DNA from 3 places in the Streptomyces sp. NPDC019937 genome. Region 1 is predicted to be linked to each of the others. Evidence: predicted binding sites of a transcription regulator. Region 1 holds the regulator's gene; each other region holds the start of a gene.

The links. The regulator HrcA, encoded in region 1, represses chaperone genes, less so after heat shock. The targets are predictions, from matches to a motif close to TTNGCACTCNGNNNNNCNGAGTGCNAA.
Region 2: the regulator HrcA is predicted to act here: its motif matches at 2,268-2,294, upstream of groES (co-chaperone GroES).
Region 3: the regulator HrcA is predicted to act here: its motif matches at 1,764-1,790, upstream of groL (chaperonin GroEL).

What each region holds. Positions count from the first base shown of each region.
Region 1 is NZ_JBEYAL010000018.1:134,003-139,272, reverse strand. Features, by position in the region: gene ABZ562_RS20095 (DUF3097 domain-containing protein) at 21-842, opposite strand; gene ABZ562_RS20090 (MBL fold metallo-hydrolase) at 866-1,588, opposite strand; gene hrcA (heat-inducible transcriptional repressor HrcA) at 1,765-2,781, shown strand; gene dnaJ (molecular chaperone DnaJ) at 2,782-3,912, shown strand; gene ABZ562_RS20075 (nitronate monooxygenase) at 4,090-5,178, shown strand; gene ABZ562_RS20070 (16S rRNA (uracil(1498)-N(3))-methyltransferase) at 5,175-5,270, shown strand, end outside.
Region 2 is NZ_JBEYAL010000023.1:53,401-58,670, forward strand. Features, by position in the region: gene groL (chaperonin GroEL) at 45-1,670, opposite strand; gene groES (co-chaperone GroES) at 1,811-2,119, opposite strand; gene ABZ562_RS23165 (polysaccharide deacetylase family protein) at 2,372-3,271, opposite strand; gene ABZ562_RS23170 (methyltransferase domain-containing protein) at 3,349-4,530, shown strand; gene ABZ562_RS23175 (ATP-binding protein) at 4,527-4,988, opposite strand; gene ABZ562_RS23180 (helix-turn-helix transcriptional regulator) at 5,147-5,270, shown strand, end outside.
Region 3 is NZ_JBEYAL010000003.1:37,259-42,528, forward strand. Features, by position in the region: gene groL (chaperonin GroEL) at 1-1,601, opposite strand, end outside; gene ABZ562_RS03370 (cold-shock protein) at 1,921-2,127, opposite strand; gene ABZ562_RS03375 (MoaD/ThiS family protein) at 2,559-2,837, opposite strand; gene thrC (threonine synthase) at 2,834-4,150, opposite strand; SAM riboswitch class I at 4,168-4,309, opposite strand; gene ABZ562_RS03385 (glucosyl-3-phosphoglycerate synthase) at 4,485-5,270, shown strand, end outside.

The DNA of each region.
Region 1 (5,270 bases):
AAGACCCCGTCAGGGCGCGGTCACGGCGCCGTGACGAAGTCGATCAGTTCCTCGACCCTGCCCAGCAGCTCCGGCCGCAGGTCCTTGTAGGAGTGGACCGCGGACAGGATCCGCTGCCACGCCGCGCCCGTGTTCTCCGGCCAGCCCAGCGCCCGGCAGACGCCCGTCTTCCAGTCCTGGCCGCGCGGCACCGACGGCCAGGCCGGAATGCCGAGCGAGGACGGCTTCACGGCCTCCCACACGTCGATGAAGGGGTGCCCGACGACCAGGACGTTCTCGTCGGTGATCTGCTCGGCGATCCGGGACTCCTTGGACCCGGCCACCAGATGGTCCACCAGGACGCCGAGGCGGGCGTCCGGGCCGGGGGAGAAGTCGCGGACGATGGCGGGCAGGTCGTCGACGCCCGCCAGGTACTCCACGACGACGCCCTCGATGCGCAGGTCGTCGCCCCAGACCCGCTCCACCAGCTCAGCGTCGTGGCGGCCCTCCACGTAGATGCGCCCGGCGCGGGCGACCCGTGCGCGGGCGCCCGGGACGGCGACCGAGCCGGAGGCCGTGCGCCGCGGCGCGCCTGGGGCCGTCGCGCGCGGGCGTACGAGGGTGACGACGCGGCCCTCCAGCAGGAAGCCGCGCGGCTCCATGGGGAAGACACGATGCTTGCCGAAGCGGTCCTCCAGGGTGACCGTGGGCCCTTGGGCGGTCTTCTCACAGCGGATCACGGCACCACAGAACCCCGTGGTGACCTCCTCGACCACCAGATCCGGGTCGGCGGGGACCTCGGGGGCGGGCTGCTGCCGCTTCCAGGGCGGGGTCAGATCCGAGTCGTACTGTCGGCTGTGCATCCGGATGACGATAGCGCGGCGCCTCAGCGTGACACGCCGAAGCGCGCGGCCAGTTCGTCGCGTTGGTCACGTACGAACGCCGCGTCCACGACCGACCCGTGGCCGGGGACGTACCGCGCGTCCTCGCCGCCGAGGGCGAGCAGCCGGTCGAGGGCGGCGGGCCAGTGGGAGGGGATCGCGTCGGGCCCGGCCTGCGGCGGGCCCGACTCCTCGACCAGATCGCCGCAGAAGACCACCTCCGGCCGGCCCGGCACCAGAACGGCCAGGTCGTGGGCGGTGTGCCCGGGGCCCACGTTCGCCAGCAGCACGGACCGGCCGCCCAGGTCGAGGCTGACCTCCCCGGAGACCGCGTGATGCGGCGGTACGAGGTGATCGACGGCCTCGGTGGCGGCACCGGGGGCCACCCCGTGCCGTACCGCGTCCTCGCGCAGCACCTCCCGGTCGCGCCGCAGCAGGGCGTCCAGACCGGTGGCCCCGTACCCCTCGCAGCCCGCGAAGGCGGCCGTGCCCAGCACATGGTCGAAATGCGGGTGGGTGAGCGCGATCCGGGTCGGCCGGCGGCCGGTCAGCCGGGTGATCTCGGCGCGCAGCGCCGCGCCCTCGCGCAGCGTCGAGCCGGTGTCCACCACGAGGACGTCCGTACGGCCGACGATCACGCCGACCGTGCAGTCCCAGTCCGGCAGGCGGCGGCGGGCGACATCGGGCGCGAGCTGTTCCCACCCGGCCTCTTCCCAACACGTCTTCATACCGAGACGCTAGCTCCAACAGCGATAGCGTGACGTGTGGCCGGGGCACCGGCGGGGGGCGGCTCTTGCCGTGGCCACCGCACCCCGCCGTACACTGGCTGAGGGGTTCTGGCACTCGTGACCATTGAGTGCCAGACGGACGACCTGATGACACGGCTGGACTGGAGGTGCGCGGGGTGCTCAGCGAACGCAGACTCGAGGTGCTGCGTGCCATTGTCCAGGACTACGTGGGCACCGAGGAGCCGGTGGGCTCCAAGGCGCTCACCGAGCGGCACCGGCTGGGGGTCTCCCCGGCCACGGTGCGCAACGACATGGCCGCGCTGGAGGACGAGGGCTTCATCGCCCAGCCGCACACCAGCGCCGGGCGCATCCCCACGGACAAGGGCTACCGGCTCTTCGTGGACAAGCTGGCCGGAGTGAAGCCGCTGTCCACCCCGGAGCGGCGCGCCATCCAGAACTTCCTGGACGGCGCCGTCGACCTCGACGACGTGGTGGGGCGCACCGTCCGGCTGCTGGCGCAGCTGACCCGGCAGGTCGCGGTGGTGCAGTATCCGTCGCTGACCCGTTCGACGGTGCGGCATGTGGAGCTGCTGCCGCTGGCCACGGCCCGGGTGATGCTGGTGCTGATCACCGACACCGGGCGGGTCGAGCAGCGCGTGGTGGACTGCCCGGCTCCGATCAGCGACGACTCGCTGGCGGACCTGCGGGCCCGGCTCAACAGCCGGGTGGTGGGGCGGCGGTTCGCGGATGTGCCGCAATTGGTGCAGGATCTTCCGGAGTCCTTCGAGCAGGAGGACCGGGGGACGGTCTCGACCGTGCTGGCGACGTTGCTCGAAACGCTTGTCGAGGAGACCGAAGAGCGGCTGATGATCGGCGGCACCGCGAACCTCACGCGTTTCGTGCATGATTTCCCCCTGACGATCCGGCCCGTGCTGGAGGCACTTGAGGAGCAGGTCGTCCTCCTCAAGCTGCTCGGCGAGGCCAAAGACTCGGGTATGACCGTGCGCATCGGGCATGAGAATGCTCACGAGGGGCTGAATTCCACCTCGGTCGTCGCGGTCGGCTACGGTTCGGGCGACGAGGCCGTCGCCAAACTCGGCGTGGTCGGACCGACCCGCATGGACTACCCCGGAACGATGGGAGCGGTACGCGCAGTGGCACGTTACGTCGGACAGATCCTGGCGGAGTCGTAAGTGGCGACGGACTACTACGCAGTCCTGGGCGTGCAGCGCGATGCCTCGCAGGACGAGATCAAGAAGGCATTCCGCCGGCTCGCACGCGAGCTGCACCCGGACGTGAACCCGGATCCGAAGACCCAGGAGCGGTTCAAGGAGATCAACGCCGCTTACGAGGTCTTGTCGGACCCGCAGAAGAAGCAGGTCTACGACCTGGGCGGGGACCCGTCGGGTTCGGCCGGCGGCGGCGCCGGTGGGTTCGGCGCGGGCTTCGGCAACTTCTCCGACATCATGGACGCGTTCTTCGGCACCGCCTCGCAGCGCGGCCCGCGGTCCCGGACCCGGCGCGGCCAGGACGCCATGATCCGCCTCGATGTGGAGCTGAACGAGGCCGCGTTCGGCACCACCAAGGACATCCAGGTCGACACGGCCGTGGTGTGCACGACCTGTAGCGGTGAGGGCGCGGCGCCGGGCACCTCGGCGCAGACCTGCGACATGTGCCGCGGCCGCGGTGAGGTCTCGCAGGTGACGCGGTCCTTCCTCGGCCAGGTCATGACCTCGCGGCCGTGCCCGCAGTGCCAGGGCTTCGGCACCGTGGTGCCGACCCCGTGCCCGGAGTGCGCGGGCGACGGCCGGATCCGTTCGCGGCGCACGCTGACCGTGAAGATCCCGGCCGGTGTGGACAACGGCACCCGCATCCAGCTCGCGGGCGAGGGCGAGGTCGGCCCGGGCGGCGGCCCGGCGGGAGACCTGTACGTGGAGATCCACGAGGTGCCGCACCCGGTCTTCCAGCGGCGCGGCGACGACATGCACTGCACGGTGACGATCCCGATGACCGCGGCGGCCCTCGGCACCAAGGTGCCGCTGGAGACGCTGGACGGCATGGAGGAGATCGACATCCGGCCCGGCACCCAGTCCGGCCAGTCGGTCCCGCTGCACCAGCGCGGCGTCACCCATCTGCGCGGCGGCGGCCGGGGCGATCTGATCGTGCACGTCGAGGTGACGACGCCGACCAAGCTCGACCCGGAGCAGGAGGAGCTGCTGCGGCGGCTGTCCAAGCTGCGCGGTGAGGAGCGGCCGACAGGGGAATTCAAGCCGGGGCAGCAGGGGCTGTTCTCGCGCCTGAAGGACGCGTTCAACGGACGCTAGGCGCCCGGCCGGGGGTCCGGGGGTTGTCCCCCGGGGGATGGAGCCAAGCCGGGGCAGCAGGGGCTGTTCTCGCGCCTGAAGGACGCGTTCAACGGACGCCAGGCGTCGTCGCGCGACGCTTTCGGCGGGCGTTGATCCGGTGACGGATCGCCGCGGGGGACATGGCACCATGTGGCCATGTCCTCCGCGCTGACCGATCTCGCCCGGTACCCGATCGTGCAGGCTCCGATGGCGGGCGGGGCCTCCTGCCCGCAGCTCGCCGCCGCCGTATGCGAGGCCGGAGGCCTCGGCTTCCTCGCCGCCGGTTACAAGACACCGGAGGCGATGCACGAGGAGATCAAGCAGCTGCGCGGGCTGACCGGCCGCCCCTTCGGTGTCAACCTGTTCATGCCGCAGTCGCCCGGCGACGCGGCCGCCGTCGCGGTCTACGCCGACCGCCTCGCGGGCGAGGCGTCCCACTACCGGACCGCGCTCGGCGACCCCGAGTCCGGCTCCGACGACGCGTACGAGGCCAAGCTGGCGATCCTGCTGAACGACCCGGTCCCGGTCGTCTCGTTCACCTTCGGCTGTCCCACCCGCACCGTGCTGGAGGCGTTCGCCCGGGTGGGCACCCGGACCGTCGTCACCGTGACCTCGGCCGTGGAAGCGGAGACCGCCCAGTGGGCGGGCGCCGACGCCGTCTGCGTCCAGGGCGTGGAGGCCGGTGGCCACCAGGGCGGCTTCCGCAACGACCCGGCCGACGACGCCCCCGGAGCCGTGTTCGGACTGCTGTCGCTGGTCGCGCTGGTGCGCGAGACGGTGCGGATCCCGATCATCGCGGCGGGCGGGCTGATGCGCGGTTCGCAGATCGCCGCGGTGCTGGCGGCGGGCGCGGCCGCGGGGCAGTTGGGCACCGCGTTCCTGGTCTGCCCCGAGTCGGGGGCGAACGCGCTGCACAAGGGGGCCATCACCGACCCGCGGTTCGACCGGACCGAGCTGACCCGGGCCTTCTCCGGCCGCCCGGCGCGCGGGCTGGTCAACCGGTTCATCCGCGACCACGGCCCGTACGCCCCGGCCGCCTACCCCCAGCTGCACCACCTCACCTCCGGGCTGCGCAAGGCGGCGGCCCGGGAGGGCGATCAGCAGGCGATGGCGCTGTGGGCCGGGCAGGGGCACCGGCTGGCGCGCGACCTGCCCGCCGCGCGGCTGGTGGAGACCCTGGCCGTCGAACTGGACGCGGCGGGGGCCACGCACGGGCTCCAGGCCCCGCGAGGCGTGGTGTCGTGACCGCGCCGGTGTTCGTGGCCGACTCCCTCGCGGGAGCGGCCACAGGGGCCCGTATCGCGCTCGACGGCCCCGAGGGGCGGCACGCGGTGTCG
Region 2 (5,270 bases), on a different contig from region 1:
CCCCGTGCGGGGTGGCCGCGCCTTCGCGTGGCGCTCGGCTCGCGTCAGTGCGCGTGGCCGTGACCGTGGCCGCCGGCCTCGGCCTCTTCCTCGGCCGGCTTCTCGACCACCAGGGTCTCGGTGGTGAGCAGCAGCGAGGCGATGGACGCGGCGTTCTCCAGCGCGGAGCGGGTGACCTTGACCGGGTCGATGACGCCGGCCTTCACCAGGTCGCCGTACTCCTCGGTCGCGGCGTTGTAGCCGTGGCCCTTCTCCAGCTCGGCGACCTTCGAGGTGATGACGTAGCCCTCGAGGCCCGCGTTCTCCGCGATCCAGCGCAGCGGCTCGACGACGGCGCGGCGGACGACGGCGACACCGGTGGCCTCGTCGCCCTCCTTGCCCAGGCTGCCCTCGAGCACCTTGGCGGCGTGGACCAGCGCGGAGCCACCACCGGAGACGATGCCCTCCTCGACCGCGGCGCGGGTCGCGGAGATGGCGTCCTCCAGACGGTGCTTCTTCTCCTTGAGCTCGACCTCGGTGGCCGCGCCCACGCGGATCACGCACACGCCGCCGGCCAGCTTCGCGAGGCGCTCCTGCAGCTTCTCGCGGTCCCAGTCGGAGTCCGTGGCCTCGATCTCGGCCTTGATCTGGGCGATGCGGCCGGCCACGTCGTCGGCGTTGCCGCCGCCGTCGACGATGGTGGTGTCGTCCTTGGTGACGGTCACGCGGCGGGCGGTGCCCAGCACGTCCAGACCGGCCTGGTCGAGCTTGAGGCCGACCTCCTCGGCGATGACGGTGGCACCGGTGAGGGTGGCCATGTCGCCGAGCATCGCCTTGCGGCGGTCACCGAAGCCGGGGGCCTTCACGGCGACGGCGTTGAAGGTGCCGCGGATCTTGTTGACGACGAGGGTGGACAGGGCCTCGCCCTCCACGTCCTCGGCGATGATCAGCAGCGGCTTGCTGGCGCCGGCCTGGATGACCTTCTCCAGCAGCGGCAGCAGGTCCTGGATGGAGGAGATCTTGCCCTGGTGGATCAGGATGTACGGGTCGTCGAGGACGGCCTCCATACGCTCCTGGTCGGTCACCATGTACGGCGAGAGGTAGCCCTTGTCGAAGGCCATGCCCTCGGTGAAGTCCAGCTCCAGGCCGAAGGTGTTGGACTCCTCGACGGTGATGACACCGTCCTTGCCGACCTTGTCCATCGCCTCGGCGATCAGCTCGCCGACCTGCTTGTCCTGGGCGGACAGCGCGGCCACGGCGGCGATGTCGGACTTGGAGTCGATCGGGCTGGCGGTGGCCAGCAGGTCGTCGGAGACGGCCTTGACCGCGGCGTCGATGCCCTTCTTCAGGGCGGCCGGGGAGGCGCCGGCGGCCACGTTGCGCAGGCCCTCGCGGACCAGCGCCTGGGCCAGCACGGTGGCGGTGGTGGTGCCGTCACCCGCGATGTCGTTGGTCTTGGTCGCCACCTCCTTGACGAGCTGGGCGCCCAGGTTCTCGTACGGGTCCTCGACCTCGACCTCGCGGGCGATCGTGACACCGTCGTTGGTGATGGTCGGAGCACCGAACTTCTTGTCGATGACGACGTTGCGGCCGCGGGGACCGATCGTCACCTTGACGGTGTCCGCAAGCTTGTTCACGCCGCGCTCAAGGGCGCGACGGGCGTCCTCGTCGAACTTCAGGATCTTCGCCATGGTTGCGTATGTCCTCTCATTGCGATCCTCGGCCGCCGTAACGAGGCAGCCGCCGTCGCGTCAAAAAAACGAACCGCGCCCCGACCCCGGGTATCTGTGACACGGGCACCGGGGCGCGGCTCAAGGCAAGACTTCGGTGATTACTTCTCGACGATCGCGAGGACGTCGCGAGCCGAGAGGACGAGGTACTCCTCGCCGCTGTACTTCACCTCGGTGCCGCCGTACTTGCTGTAGAGCACGACGTCGCCGACGGAAACGTCGAGCGGAAGCCGCTTGCCGTCCTCGAACCGACCCGGGCCGACGGCCAGGACGACGCCCTCCTGGGGCTTCTCCTTGGCGGTGTCCGGGATGACCAGGCCAGAGGCCGTGGTCTGCTCGGCCTCGACGGCCTGGACCACGATGCGGTCCTCAAGCGGCTTGATGGCAACCTTGGAGCTGGCGGTCGTCACGATCCGACCTCCCCCTTCGGAGATCTCACGGGGTTAACTGTCTGAGGTGGCGACCAGGTGGATCCGTCGTCGCGGGTGCCGGACCTGCCCGTCGCTGTGTGGCTGGCACTCCGCAGTGCCGAGTGCCAGCCCTGACATTATGACGCGGTTAGCACTCCGTCAACCAGAGTGCCAAGCGAGGCGGCGACGGACCGCACGGATGTCCGGACGCGGCCGCCCCCACGAGCGGTCCTCGGACGCGGTCGGATGTCGTCAGATGTAGTCCTCCAGCCGCGCCAGGGTGAATCCCTGCGCCTGGACCTCCCGCACCAGCTCGGTGATCATGTCGGTCATGGTGTGCCCGTGCAGCTGCTCGGGGCCGCGGAAGTGCGCGAGCACGATGTCCCCAGGGCGCAGCCCGCTACCGGAGCGGTAGACCAGCCCCTGCGGCTCCATCTCGGCGCGCCACAGCACCGCCTTGTTCAGGCCGCACTCCGCCGCCGCCCGCAGCGTGTTCCGGTCGTAGTCCCCGTACGGCGGACGGAAGAGGCGGGGCTGGAGCCCGAGGCGTTCGCCGAGGACCTCCTGCTGGCCGCAGATCTCGTGGAGCTGCGTCTGGTAGTCCTTGCCCGCCAGGCTGGGGTGGGTGAGCGTGTGGTTACCGATCCGGTTGCCGAGTTCGCGCAGCGCGCGGAAGTAGTCGTAGTGGTCGCCGATCACCTCGTCCTCCAGGAACTGGGTGAACGGCAGACCGAGGTCCCGGGCCTGGTCGATGAAGGCCGGGTCCTTCTCGATCCCGTCGTCGAGCGTCAGGAAGACCACTCGATCGGTCGTCTCCACCCGGCGGATGACCGTCGCCAGCCCCGGCGCCGGCGGCCACACGGGCGCGAGCGCGGGTTTGACGGCGGGCGGGGGCGGCGGGTCCAGCGGGCGGTCGAGCCCCCAGCGGCGGTAGCCGTCCGGCGGCGGGTGCGGACCCTCGCGCCCGCTCCCGGGCGGTGGCGCTCCGGAGGCCCGGGACGCGGAGGACGGGGAGGCCGAGGCCGACCGCGTGAGACCGGCCGCCTTCCCCGTCCCGGAGCGCGGCTCGGGGCCCGTGCCCCCGCAGCCGGTGAGCAGGGCCGCCGCGGCGGCGAGAACCAGACACCCGGATACACCAGTCTTGAGCATCATCACAAAAGTGATCTTCGGTTCCACGGCACGCGCCCGCGCGCCGAAGGGGTGCGAATGCCCTCCCCGGAGCGGGGAGAATGGGCCATGTGGACGTTGACGCCTTCGACTCACTGCTCGGCGACGAGGGGCAGGCGCTGCTCTCCGCGCTACGGGACTACGACCCGGCGCGGGAGCTGGCCACCGCGACCCGGCTGCGCCGCGACCATCCGGCCGCCCTGGTCTCGGCGGCCCTGACCCAGGCACGGCTGCGGCAGCGGGCCGTGCCCAAGTTCGGGGCCGAGGACGCCCACCGGATGTACTTCACGCCGCACGGCGTCGAGCAGTCCACCCGTACCTCCGTCGCCGCCTACCGCGCCGACCGGCTGACCGGGTTCGGGGTGCGCACCGTGGCCGATCTGTGCTGCGGCATCGGCGGTGACGCGATCGCGATGGCGCGGGCCGGGCTCAGCGTCCTGGCCGTCGACCGCGATCCGCTGACCTGTGCGGTCGCCCGGGCCAACGCCGACGCGCTGGGCCTGTCGCAGCTGATCGAGGTGCGCTGCGCCGATGTCACCGAGGTCGACACCTCGCGTCACGACGCGGTCTTCGTGGACCCCGCCCGGCGCGGCGGCCGGGGCCGGGTCTTCGACCCCGAGGCGTACTCCCCGCCGCTGTCCTGGGCCATCGGGGCCGCCCGTACCGTCCCGCGCGCCGCCCTCAAGATCGCGCCCGGGGTTCCGCACGAGGCGGTGCCGGAGGACGCGGAGGCCGAGTGGATCTCGGACCAGGGGAACGTGAAGGAGGCCGTCCTGTGGTTCGGCACCGCCCGCCCCGGCATGCGCCGCGCCACCCTGCTGCCCTCCGGCCACTCCCTGCTCGGCACCCAGCTCCCGGACCCCGAGCCCGGCCCGGTCGGCCGCTGGCTGTACGAACCGGACGGCGCCGTCATCCGCGCCCACCTCGTGGCGGACGTCGCGGCCCGGATCGGCGGCCGCCTCATCGATCCGACGATCGCCTACATCACCACGGACGAGCTGCGCCCGACGCCGTACGCCACCGCGTACGAGATCACCGATGTGCTGCCGTTCAACCTGAAGAGGCTCAGGGCGCTGCTGCGGGAGCGCGAGGTCGGCATCGCGACCATCAAGAAGCGCGGCTCGGCCGTCGAGCCGGAGCATCTGCGCAAGAAGCTGCGGCTCGAAGGGGGGAACGCCTGCACGATCCTCCTCACCCGCTCGGCGGGCGCCCCCACGATGCTCCTGGGACACCCGGCCTCTTAGCTCTTCGGCTCCGCGAGGAGTTCGAACCACACCGCCTTCGCGTACATCCCCGCCGGGTCCGCGTCCGCCGTGCCCCAGGCGTCGGCGAGGGCCGCGACCAGGCCGAGGCCGCGGCCGCGGAGGCGGTCGCCCTCGGGGAGGCGGGCGGCGGCGGGGAGTTGGGCGGAGGCGTCGTAGACCAGGACGCGGAAGCGGGGAGGCTCGATCACCACGCGCAGCGTCAGGCAGTCGCCCTCGGCGTGCAGAAAGGCGTTGGTGGCCAGCTCGGAGGTGCACAGGGTGGCCACCTCGACCAGCGCCTCCTGCCCCACGGAGCCCAGCACGACGGCGACGAAGTCCCGGCAGACCTTGGCGGAGGTGGCGTGCCGGCTGCTCTGGAGCGTGTAGACGTACGGGTCCTTGGAGGGAGCGGGCGGGCGGCGCGGTGGACGGTCGTCGGACTCGTAGTCGGACTCCATGGATCAACTCCCTGCGAAAGGGCCGATATCGCGCGTACCGTTACAACGATCAACGCGCAGTAGCGGCGACGGCACCCAAGGTAGGGCAGCGGCACAAACAACTGCTACGGCCTCGTTGAATTTCCCCGACGATTACTCCTTAAGGGTTACGGAGGGTCATGCCACCCAGAAGCGTCCCGACCGCGCGTCAAGTCCGGCTCGGAACAGAACTGAGGAGGATGCGCGAGGGCGCGGGACTCAGCATCCAGGAGGCCGCCGACCGGCTGGGCATCAACCGCACCC
Region 3 (5,270 bases), on a different contig from region 1:
ATGCCGCCCGGGGCGCCCGCCGGAGCGGCCTTCTCCGGCTTGTCGGCGATGACGGCCTCGGTGGTGAGGAACAGCGCGGCGATCGACGCGGCGTTCTGCAGCGCGGAGCGCGTGACCTTGGCCGGGTCGATGATGCCCTCGGCGATCAGGTCGATGTACTCGCCGGTCGCGGCGTTGAGGCCGTGGCCGGGGGTCAGGTTGCGCACCTTCTCCACCACGACGCCGCCCTCGAGGCCGGCGTTGACGGCGATCTGCTTCAGCGGGGCCTCCAGGGCCAGGCGCACGGCCTGGGCACCGGTGGCCTCGTCGCCCTCGAGCTCCAGCTTCTCGAAGACCGAGACGGTCTGCAGCAGGGCCACGCCACCACCGGCGACGATGCCCTCCTCGACGGCGGCCTTGGCGTTGCGCACCGCGTCCTCGATGCGGTGCTTGCGCTCCTTCAGCTCGACCTCGGTCGCGGCACCGGCCTTGATGACGGCCACGCCGCCGGCCAGCTTCGCCAGGCGCTCCTGGAGCTTCTCGCGGTCGTAGTCCGAGTCGGAGGACTCGATCTCGGCGCGGATCTGGTTGACGCGGCCCTGCACCTGGTCGGTGTCGCCGGCGCCGTCCACGATGGTGGTCTCGTCCTTGGTGACGGTGACCTTGCGGGCGCGGCCGAGCAGGTCGATGCCCGCGTTCTCCAGCTTGAGGCCGACCTCCTCGGAGATGACGGTGCCACCGGTGAGGATGGCGATGTCACCGAGCATGGCCTTGCGGCGGTCACCGAAGCCCGGGGCCTTGACGGCGACGGACTTGAAGGTGCCACGGATCTTGTTGACGACCAGGGTCGCCAGCGCCTCGCCCTCGATGTCCTCGGCGATGATCAGCAGCGGCTTGCCGGACTGCATGACCTTCTCGAGCAGCGGGAGGAGGTCCTTCACGCTGGTGATCTTCGAGTTGACGATCAGGATGTACGGGTCGTCGAGCGACGCCTCCATACGCTCCATGTCCGTCGCGAAGTACGGGGAGATGTAGCCCTTGTCGAAGCGCATGCCCTCGGTGAGCTCGAGCTCGAGCCCGAAGGTCTGCGACTCCTCGACGGTGATGACGCCTTCCTTGCCGACCTTGTCCATGGCCTCGGCGATGAGCTCGCCGATCTGGGTGTCGGCGGCGGAGATGGAGGCGGTGGAGGCGATCTGCTCCTTGGTCTCCACGTCCTTGGCCTGCTCGAGCAGCTGGGCGGAGACGGCCTCGACGGCCTTCTCGATGCCGCGCTTGAGGGCCATCGGGTTGGCGCCCGCGGCAACGTTCCGCAGACCCTCCTTGACCAGCGCCTGGGCGAGGACGGTCGCGGTCGTCGTGCCGTCACCGGCGACGTCGTCCGTCTTCTTCGCGACCTCCTTGACCAGCTCGGCGCCGATCTTCTCGTACGCGTCCTCGAGTTCGATCTCCTTGGCGATGGACACACCATCGTTGGTGATCGTGGGGGCGCCCCACTTCTTCTCGAGGACGACGTTACGGCCCTTGGGGCCGAGGGTGACCTTGACGGCGTCGGCGAGCTGGTTCATCCCGCGCTCGAGGCCGCGCCGCGCCTCCTCGTCGAACGCGATGATCTTGGCCATGTGAAGTGGTCCTCCCAAGACGGGGTGGATTGCTCCGGACCGCGCCTGGCGCCCGCGACGGACGGCCTGCCTACCGTGCGGTTCCTTGCCCCGCGCGGCGTCGGCGAGCCTCACCGACCCGATCCTTCTGTCACTCTCACCTTCAGAGTGCTAACGCAATAATTAGCACTCGCCCCATGAGAGTGCAAGCGCCCGACGGGCGTCAAGGGAGCCACGGGAGAGCCCGGGGGCCGGACTCCCGCGGACATGCCAGAGGGCCCGCCCCCTCGCGGGGTACGGGCCCTCCGGCATTTCAGTCAGCTGCCTCGCGTTCGGCGCGTCAGCCTACGGCCACGCGGACCATGTCCGCCTGCGGGCCCTTCTGGCCCTGCGAGATCTCGAACTCGACCCGCTGGCCTTCCTCGAGGGTGCGGTAACCGTCCATCTGGATCGCACTGTAGTGGACGAACACGTCCGCACCACCGTCGACCGCGATGAAGCCGTACCCCTTCTCCGCGTTGAACCACTTGACGGTGCCCTGAGCCATTCCTAACTCCCCTATTGCTGGCCCTTGCGCAGGACCGCACTCCGCGGACCCGGGTCAGACCTCACCCCCCGAGTCGAGGGGGGTGTGCGCCGGAACGCGTCGACCGCCGCTGAATGTATCCGTCCCAACGCCCTCTGCAACAGGTCAATTGGACGAGAATTCTGGGCACGGCCGATCGGTAATAAGTGGAGAATTCTTGTGAAGTTCGGGCAAACCCGGCGGGACATAGGGTACCAACCCGACAAATCGCGCACACAGTTTGCGCACAAGTTGACGAGTTCTCATATGCGGTTCCGGCGCCGGGGCCGATGGGGAAGCCCGCGCCCCTTGGTCGGGGCGGGGCAACTCTATCGCGATTCCACACGCGGAATCGCCCCGTCCGTTTCTTCCCGGACGGGGCGATTTCCAGAGGTGAGAGGGGTGATGGGGCGTCAGCAGCCACCCGCGACGGCGGGGATGATCGACACCCCGGCGCCGTCCGGCGTGGCCGTGCCCAGGCCCTCGGCGAACCGCACGTCGTCGTCGTTGACGTAGACGTTCACGAAGCGGCGCAGCTTGCCGGTGTCGTCCAGGACGCGGGCGGAGATGCCCGCGTGGTTCTTCTCCAGGTCCGCCAGGACCTCGGCGAGGGTCGCGCCCTCGGCGCTGACCTCGGCCTGGCCGCCGGTGTAGGTACGCAGGATGGTCGGGATTCGGACGTTGACGCTCATGCGAGGCCAGCCTCTCGGAACGAGTCAAGGGTGGGTCGGATGATGGCGGAGGGGCCCGTGGTGGGGGCCACCGCGTCGAGGGTCTTGAGGCCGTCGCCGGTGTTCAGGACGACGGTCGTCAGGGACGGGTCGAGCAGTCCGTCCTCGATCAGCTTCCTGGTCACGCCGACGGTCACACCGCCCGCGGTCTCCGCGAAGATCCCCTCGGTGCGGGCGAGCAGCTTGATCGCGTCGACCACCTGCTCGTCGGTGACGTCCTCCACCGCCCCGCCGGTGCGGCGCGCGATGTCCAGGACGTACGGGCCGTCCGCCGGGTTGCCGATGGCCAGCGACTTGGCGATGGTGTTCGGCTTCTGCGGGCGCACCACGTCGTGGCCCGCCTTGAAGGCGGTGGAGACCGGGGAGCAGCCCTCGGCCTGGGCGCCGAAGATCTTGTACGGCTTGTCCTCGACCAGACCGAGCGCGATCAGCTCCTTGAGCCCCTTGTCGATCTTGGTGAGCTGGGAGCCGGAGGCGATCGGGATGACGATCTGGTCCGGCAGCCGCCAGCCGAGCTGCTCGCAGATCTCGTACGCCAGGGTCTTGGAGCCCTCGCCGTAGTACGGCCGCAGGTTGACGTTGACGAAGCCCCAGCCCTCGCCCACCGGGTCGCCGATCAGCTCGCTGCAGAAGCGGTTGACGTCGTCGTACGTGCCCTCGATGCCGACCAGGTCACCGCCGTAGACGGCGGCCATGACGACCTTGCCCGCCTCCAGGTCGTGCGGGATGAAGACGCACGAGCGGAAGCCGGAACGGGCGGCCGCGGCGCCCACCGCGCCGGCCAGGTTGCCGGTGGAGGAGCAGGACAGGGTGGTGAAGCCGAAGGTGCGGGCCGCCTGGACGGCGATGGCGACGACCCGGTCCTTGAAGGAGTGGGTCGGGTTGCCGGAGTCGTCCTTGACGTGCAGCTCACCGGTGATGCCCAGCTCACGGGCGAGCCGGTCGGCCTTGACGAGCTGGGTGAAGCCCGGGCTCAGGCTGGGGAGCGTGGCCACGTCGGCGGGGACGGGCAGCAGCGGCGCGTAGCGCCAGATGTTGTCGGGACCGGCCTCGATCTGCCGCCGCAGCCCCTCGGGGTCGCCGCTCGGAAGGTCGTACGCGACCTCCAGCGGCCCGAAACACGACGCGCACGCGAAGATGGGACCGAGGTCGAAGCGCTCACCGCACTCGCGGCAGGACAGGGCGACGGCGGGACCGAAGGCGGCGGAAGCGGAGGACGCCGGGGAATCAGCGGCGGCGGAGTTGGTTGAGCTTTCTACGGATTGCACAGCCATGGAGGCGAGGCCCTTTCTCCTCATCTTCCTCGGGACGCATTTCGCCACGAGACGGAATTGGCACCTTCCCGAGCTGGGAGCCTCGCCGCAGTGAACGAGACCAGCTGGAGGGTTGCCGGGGCTTCAACGGGCCGTTCCCTCTGCCCCTCTGGATGAGCGGTATGGCCGCCGGGCCGGACCCGGGGCGTTTGTCCGCACGGTGCCCCCGACATACGAAGGTCATGTGCGCTGTTCAAGACTGTAACCGACGGCCCGGAGGGTTGAGCCAGCCGTCCGAACCGCGAGATGGATCACAACGATCACGGCAAGCGATCACAGCAGGGAGACGAAACAGGTGCTGGATGAGGTGGAGCGCTGGCTGGAGCACCGCTCCTGGTCGGCCGACGACCGTCCGCTGGACCACCTGCTGGCCGCGAAGCGCCACACGGCGACCAGCGTCAGCGTGGTGCTGCCCGCGCTGAACGAGGAGGCGACCGTCGGCGAGATCGTCGCCGCGATCCGCCGCGAGCTGATGACCGAGGACATGCCGCTCGTCGACGAGCTGCTGGTGCTGGACTCCGGCTCCACGGACCGCACCGCCGAGGTCGCCGCCGCGGCCGGGGCGACCGTGGTGCACCGCGACACGCTGCTGCCCCGGCTGCCCGCGCTGCCCGGCAAGGGCGAGGTGCTGTGGCGTTCGCTGCTGGCGACCAGCGGCGACATCGTCTGCTTCATCGACGCCGACCTGCGCGAATTCGACGCCCGCTTCGTCTCCGGGATCGTCGGGCCACTGCTCACCGACCCCGGGGTGCAGCTGGTCAAGGGCATGTACGACCGTCCGCTGCGCGACACCGCCGGCCAGGGCGGACGGGTCACCGAGCTGGTCGCCCGGCCGCTGCTGAACCTGCACTGGCCGCGGCTGGCCGGGTTCGTCCAGCCGCTGGGCGGCGAGTACGCGGCCCGGCGCTCGCTGCTGGAGCGGCTGCCGTTCCCCGTCGGGTACGGGGTCGAGCTGGGCCTGCTCGTCGACGCGCTGCACACGGTCGGGCTCGACGCCCTCGCCCAGGTCGACATCGGCGTGCGCAAGCACCGCCACCAGGACGGCAAGGCGCTCGGCAGGATGGCCGCCGCGATCTACCGC